3 regions of the Bacillus sp. T-10(2022) genome follow, and region 3 is predicted to be linked to each of the others. Evidence: riboswitches for the same ligand, from Rfam matches in the RefSeq annotation. Region 3 holds a riboswitch; each other region holds the start of a gene.
The links. A riboswitch is a leader RNA that binds a small molecule or an ion and turns the genes downstream of it on or off. The one in region 3 is predicted to bind cyclic di-AMP.
Positions count from the first base shown of each region.

Region 1: another riboswitch for cyclic di-AMP. It lies ahead of OSJ91_RS01450 (cation:dicarboxylate symporter family transporter); the one in region 3 lies ahead of OSJ91_RS23135 (APC family permease).
Region 2: another riboswitch for cyclic di-AMP. It lies ahead of OSJ91_RS03580 (TrkH family potassium uptake protein); the one in region 3 lies ahead of OSJ91_RS23135 (APC family permease).

Region 1 covers NZ_CP113518.1:287,855-290,129, forward strand. The annotation lists gene OSJ91_RS01445 (efflux RND transporter periplasmic adaptor subunit) at 1-746, shown strand, start outside; cyclic di-AMP (ydaO/yuaA leader) riboswitch at 948-1,095, shown strand; gene OSJ91_RS01450 (cation:dicarboxylate symporter family transporter) at 1,269-2,275, shown strand, end outside.
Region 2 covers NZ_CP113518.1:746,677-748,951, reverse strand. The annotation lists gene OSJ91_RS03585 (hypothetical protein) at 132-323, opposite strand; cyclic di-AMP (ydaO/yuaA leader) riboswitch at 653-795, shown strand; gene OSJ91_RS03580 (TrkH family potassium uptake protein) at 972-2,275, shown strand, end outside.
Region 3 covers NZ_CP113518.1:4,692,454-4,694,728, reverse strand. The annotation lists gene OSJ91_RS23140 (GtrA family protein) at 1-234, shown strand, start outside; cyclic di-AMP (ydaO/yuaA leader) riboswitch at 559-704, shown strand; gene OSJ91_RS23135 (APC family permease) at 843-2,275, shown strand, end outside.

The DNA of each region.
Region 1 (2,275 bases), 1.2 Mb from region 3:
AAATGTACAAGCAGGAACTGGAAAAAAACAGCTTGAATGAAAAAGTGAAAATGCTTGACGCTAAATTAAGTTCAATTGAGGGTCAGTCCGGTGCGATCATGTCGACGAGTGAGGCTGATGGTGTAGTTAAAAATATCAATAAAAACCTGAATAACCCCATTATATCCATTGTTTCGACAAATATGGCAATTGAAGGGGATTTCACCGAAGAGGAAATGAAAAAGGCTGAAGTGGGCATGACTATAAAAGCAAGTTCCTCTGATTCAAAAACGGCATTGAAAGGGAAGATAGGCCGCATCCATTCCTATCCCGCTGAAGAGCCGTCATTAAAAAAAGATAACAGATTTCCATTTCAGGCACTAATCGAATCGGAAGGTGAAGAAACGGAAGCTTTGTTGGTGGGATCCAAAGTGAACCTTACTGTAATAACCAATGAGAAAGCAGGTGTACCCTCCATTCCTATAGAGGCGGTACAATACCATAAACAGCCTTATGTTTACAAATTGACTAAAAAAGGCTATGTGGATAAACATTACATTACAAAAGGGCTTAAGGCTGAAGGGATGCAAGAAATCATAAAGGGACCGTCGGTGGGTGACGTCATCCTAATGGAGCCGGATGTGGCGAAGAACCATTCTTATTTTATTACCCCAATCCAATTTGAAAAAGTGAAAGCGGCAACTTATAAAAAATTCACCTCTAGGGAAAAAGTAAGATATCTGTTGCTTGGCATTTTGGAAAAATAACCGCTTCTTACATCAAGAGAGGTGATGTCAAATTAGTTCTTAATTATATATCAATATAACTTATATGATTAAAAATCGGGAAGAGTAATTATAGATACAATAGTCTTTAATGCAGAATATTCAGACATATTTAAAGATTTTTTCTAGAACTAATGCGAATTAATATTTACAGATTATCATTTTTAGTATAATATTTTATTATAAGTTAACTCGCTTAATCTTATTCCAAGAACGGGGGACCCATTTTTGTGGATTTTATCCGCTAGGGGTGAATTCAGAAATGAAAGGGCATTTGTGTTTCCAATTCCTAACCCGACAGCTAACCTCGTCAGCGTCTTTAAGGGAACATGTGTGAATATTCACGCCAATAAGAAATCGACACATGAAGTGTCTTTTTTTTCGGCGTAAAGACAGAGTTTTTCAAAAAAAGAAAAATTACTTTCTTTTTATTAGTATCTTGTTTCCCTTACCGAGACAAAAATGTTTTTGCATCAAAGACTTTATGGAAGGTGAGGAAAGTAAATGAAGAAATTTAAATTAAGTTTAGCTAGCCAAATTTTTATTGGTTTAATTCTAGGGATTATCGTTGGTGCCATTTTTTATGGTAATGAGTCGGCCCAAAGCTTTTTACAGCCATTCGGAGACATTTTCCTACGAATGATTAAAATGATCGTAGTGCCGATCATCGTATCCAGCCTTATCGTTGCAGTTGCCGGTGTAGGTGATTTGAAAGCGGTAGGTAAACTAGGTGCTAAATCATTATCATACTTTGTTGTTGTAACTATGATAGCGATTGCTGTTGGTTTAATTTCAGCGAATATTATCCAGCCTGGTGCTGGTGTGAATATGGATAAACTGGAACAAACTGATATCTCCACATATGTTGATACAGCAGAAACTAAGCAGCATGAATCGTTCGTAGATACACTCGTGCACATCGTACCATCCAATCCAGTTAAAGCAATGGTAGAAGGCGATATGCTAGCGATCATTTTCTTCTCCGTGTTGTTTGGACTTAGTATTGCGGCCATCGGTGAAAAAGGTAAACCAGTATTCCGTTTCTTCCAAGGTGTAGCTGAAGGAATGTTCTACCTGACTAACATGGTCATGAAATTCGCTCCTATCGGTGTATTTGCATTAATCGGTGTGACTATCTCCAAGTTCGGTTTGGAATCTTTAATTCCGTTAGGAAAGTTAGCGCTTTCTGTTTACGGAACAATGATTTTCTTTGTAATTGTCATCCTGGGTCTTATTGCAAAATTTGTAGGATTCAATATCTTTACATTGATTAAACTTCTAAAAGAAGAATTGATTCTTGCTTTCTCTACTGCAAGTTCTGAAGCGGTTCTTCCGAAAATCATGGAAAAAATGGAGAAAGCGGGATGTCCGAAACATATTGCTACATTTGTTATCCCGACTGGATACTCTTTTAACCTTGATGGTTCTACATTATACCAAGCGTTAGCAGCTATCTTCATTGCTCAAATGTACGGAATCGATTTAAGCGTGTATGAGCAAATTACGCTGAT
Region 2 (2,275 bases), 1.7 Mb from region 3:
AACGCAAAAAAACTCATTCAAAATAAATGAGTTTAAAAGCAAAACAAGATATGGATTTTTCGCTCAGCGTTCCGGATAGAACACAGGAATACATAATTGAATACCGCTAATGAATGTTGGATTCAGTTGATTTACCTTAGGGAAAACAATTTTAAAAACGGATTCTTTTTCTTATCCGTTATCCTTAACTCATTCATGATGATTTGATCCTCATGATCGGCTATCCATTTCCTAAGTGCATCTTTATCCTGGCATTGTGTTAAATATGTTTGGCCACCCTTGCCTGTAGCATTAATAACATATCTATTGAACGTCTTCTCCATAATTGCCCGCCTTTTTAATAAAATGTATTGAATTTAAATAATAATGTACTGCTTTTACCTTTATCTTTTACAAAAGAAACATAATATATATGTTACAAATTTTGATTCGCAATAGCATGTTTTGTTTGAAACTATTGAATAAAGTACATCGATGCCGGTTATCATAATTGGATTAATCGAACCTATCATAATGTGCTAACTAATATTTGTCAATACGTTTTCTAAATGTAAATAAAACGTAAATTTTCAGTTTTGTTAAAGAAATATTTTTTTACGATTTAGGGGTTTACAACTGCTAAATGATGGGAGTAGAATACGTTTATCAATTTAATGCATTTCGGCCAAAACTCATGGAAAATGAGTACGGAGGACCCAATCATTTGGGGTTAATTCTGCCTTGCAGAAGGGATGAGATCAGCTCTTTCGCCATCCTACCCGTCAGCTAACTTCGTCGGCTAAAGCGAAGGAGGTCATAAGACCGCCTATTTCGGGAGCTTATTTTGCACGCTTTTTGTGACAAAACAGCAGTTCGAGGTTTTTCGCAGGTCTTTTTATTATGCCTTTAAAAAGATTCGAAAAGCAGATTGATGATTGAAATGTCATACAGTTTTACACAATTTTTTTATGGGTAGGGATGATCATTTGAGAATGACAAAATTGGATCCGCCAAAAATACTTGTACTCGGCTTTGCCATCCTGATACTTATTGGGGCCTATTTATTGACCCTGCCGATTTCCACAGAAAATGGAAATGGTCTTTCTTTTCTGGATGCTTTATTCACCTCGACTTCAGCTACATGTGTAACAGGACTGGTCGTAGTGGATACGGGATCGACCTTCACCACTTTTGGTGAGTTGGTCATCCTAACATTGATTCAGGTAGGCGGCTTAGGGTTCATGACATTTGCGACGTTTTTCTTTTTATTATTAGGCAAAAAGATTTCTTTAAAAGGCAGGTTACTCTTGCAGGAGTCCTTAAATAATCTATCCATGGCAGGTGTAGTCAGGTTAGTGAAACGGCTTTTAATTTTCACGGCCATCATTGAGGGCATGGGTGCCCTTATTTTATCGATTCGCTTTTCTTTTGACATGCCAATCGGCAAGGCGATCTATTACGGTGTTTTTCATTCCATCTCGAATTTCAATAATGCCGGCTTTGATTTAATGGGGGAATTCAGGAGTTTGACCCCTTATGTATCGGATCCATTCGTAACCCTTACCGTCGCCTTCCTCATCACGTTTGGCGGGATAGGCTTTATCGTGATGAATGAAATATACGAATATCGGAATACACATCGTTTATCCGTACATACGAAGATAGTTCTGACGACTAGCTTGACCCTTACGATTGCCGGCGCGATTATAATCTTTTTATTCGAGTTTGGTAACCCAAAGACATTGCAGCCTTTATCTTTCATGGGTAAAACGCTGTCGTCTTTATTTCAATCGGTATCACCACGGACGGCAGGCTCCAACACGCTGAATATCCCTGATTTAACTCAGCCTACATTACTGCTCATCATTTTCTTGATGTTCGTTGGGGCATCACCCGGATCGACTGGCGGCGGGATTAAAACGACTACATTGGCGACGCTTGTCGGAACGGTTTGGTCACAGATCAAAGGTAAGGGTGATGTGGTATTGTTCCGCCACCGCATCGTGAGTGAAACGATTTTTAAAGCATTATCCGTCACATTCATTGGTGTATTCGTGGTTTCAATCATCTCCATTCTGCTGACCATCACTGAAAGCGGAACTGACTTCTTGATGATTTTGTTCGAAGCCACTTCAGCTTTCGCCACCGTGGGACTTTCAATGGGTTTGACCCCAGAATTATCACCGGTTGGCCGGATGCTCATAATTTTCACGATGTTTGCAGGCCGGGTGGGTCCTTTGACTTTGGCCTTTGCTATCGCCATGAGGCGCAAGCCAGATCCGTTCCGCCGGCCAAA
Region 3 (2,275 bases):
TGGCGGCGAGGAGTTGCCCGTTTCTTTTGCGTCATCCTGATTTGTTATTCCGCCGCTTATTCTATAGGCCAAGCCATTGCAGAATCACTGGAAGGATCCGTTTCTTTATCCATACAACAAAATGTGGCTGTGCTGATAGGAACAATCTGTTATACAGTACTTAACTATCTTGGCCAGAAATACTTTGTCTTTAAAAAAAGCAATTTGAGACCAATTCAAGAAGGAAGGAACTAATAGGGTGGATCAGTTGAATAATGCCCCCGATTGGACGGGAATTAATGACTATCCAAGCTGGGGCAGATCTGTTTAATTTCGCCTCGGCATCTCCATGTGGCTGATCATTTTACCCTTTCGGACCACCTTTTGTTCATTGACTCCTTGATTATTTTCTTTTTAACCGTTTATTTACCTCTTATCCTTCCTTCAAATCCATGAGTTTGGAAGACTTATGTTCTATACGTCAAGAACAAAACCTCACTTACAAATAATATTTTATTTTTGAGCAAAATTTTCATTTACTTTTCCATTTCACGGGAGTATGATAATCAACAGTTTCATATTTCTAAATCGCTTAAACCTTATGGTGCGGGGGACCCGTTATTGGGATTGTTTACAATCCAAGGGGTGAATCCTTTTTAAAAGGTAGGGCTACTCTTAGGTCCGAATCCGACAGCTAACCTCGTAAGCGTTATATGAGAAGGAAGGTGGAGCTTGTTAGACAAAAAAATTAATGTCTACAGGTCTATTTAGCTATGACTTGTAGGCATTTTTGTGTTTCGTCTTGTTTTTTGCTACAGCTGGGCAACATAAACTTATAAATTAACTATGGTGGTGAATTCTTGATGTTATCTTCTATAAAAAGGTTCTTGATAGGGAGACCTTTAAAGTCAAATGCACTTGGTGAACAAAAGCTTAACAAAACAAAGGCTTTGGCGATATTATCTTCTGATGCTTTGTCTTCGGTTGCATATGGACCGGAGCAAATATTGATCGTTCTGATCACGGTCGGTGCTGCAGCATTCTGGTATTCAATCCCTATCGCGATCGGAGTATTGATCCTGTTAACTGCTTTGATTTTGTCCTATAGACAAATCATTTTCGCTTATCCGCATGGCGGGGGGGCATATGTAGTTTCAAAAAACAATTTAGGTGTCAATCCAGGGCTGATAGCCGGAGGATCTTTGCTGGTCGATTATATATTAACTGTGGCTGTTAGTGTTTCTGCAGGTACGGATGCAATCACGTCCGCTTTTCCCGGCCTGCATTCATATAATGTGGTCATAGCCATCATTTTCGTGATTCTACTTACAATCCTGAACCTTCGGGGGGTTACGGAGTCGGCCTCTGTTTTGGCCTATCCGGTGTACCTATTCGTTTTAGCATTGTTCATCTTGATTGGTGTTGGAATTTACAAGATTTTGACGGGAGGAGTTTCACCGGAATTGCATGCATCAATCGGGACTCCGGTCGCGGGCATCAGTTTATTTATACTGCTAAGGGCATTTGCATCAGGAAGCTCAGCATTGACAGGAGTCGAAGCGATTTCCAATGCAATCCCGAACTTTAAAGATCCAGCCCCGAATAATGCTGCGAAAACTTTAATAGCGATGGGTTCATTGCTAGCTGTATTATTTTCGGGAATTGTATTCTTAGCCTATTATCTAAGCATTGTTCCGAGCGCAGAGGTAACGGTCGTCTCCCAGATTGCTGAAGAGATCTTTGGACGGAATTTCATGTATTTCTTCATTCAAGGTACGACTGCCTTGATCTTGATACTTGCGGCCAATACTGGCTATTCGGCTTTCCCTCTGCTTGCGGTGAACCTGGCAAAGGATAAATTCATACCAAGGGCGTTTACGATCAGAGGGGACCGATTAGGGTATTCCAATGGAATCATCATACTGGGACTTGCATCCATCATCTTGATAGTCGCATTTGAAGGACATACAGAAAATCTCATTCCGCTTTATGCGGTAGGGGTATTCATTCCATTTACGTTGTCCCAGACTGGCATGATTGTTAAATGGGTTCGCGAAAAGCCAAAAGGCTGGATGATGAAATTAACCATTAATTCAATTGGTGCCATAATTAGCTTTATCGTCACGATGATATTCTTTTTAACCAAATTTACTCAGGTTTGGCCTGTTTTGATTTTTTTACCTATCATCATTTTAATTTTTCATCGAATTAAAAAGCATTATGAAGCAGTTGGTGACCAACTAAGGATTACAACATGCGAGCCGATCTTACCAATTGAAGGAAATATCATTATTGT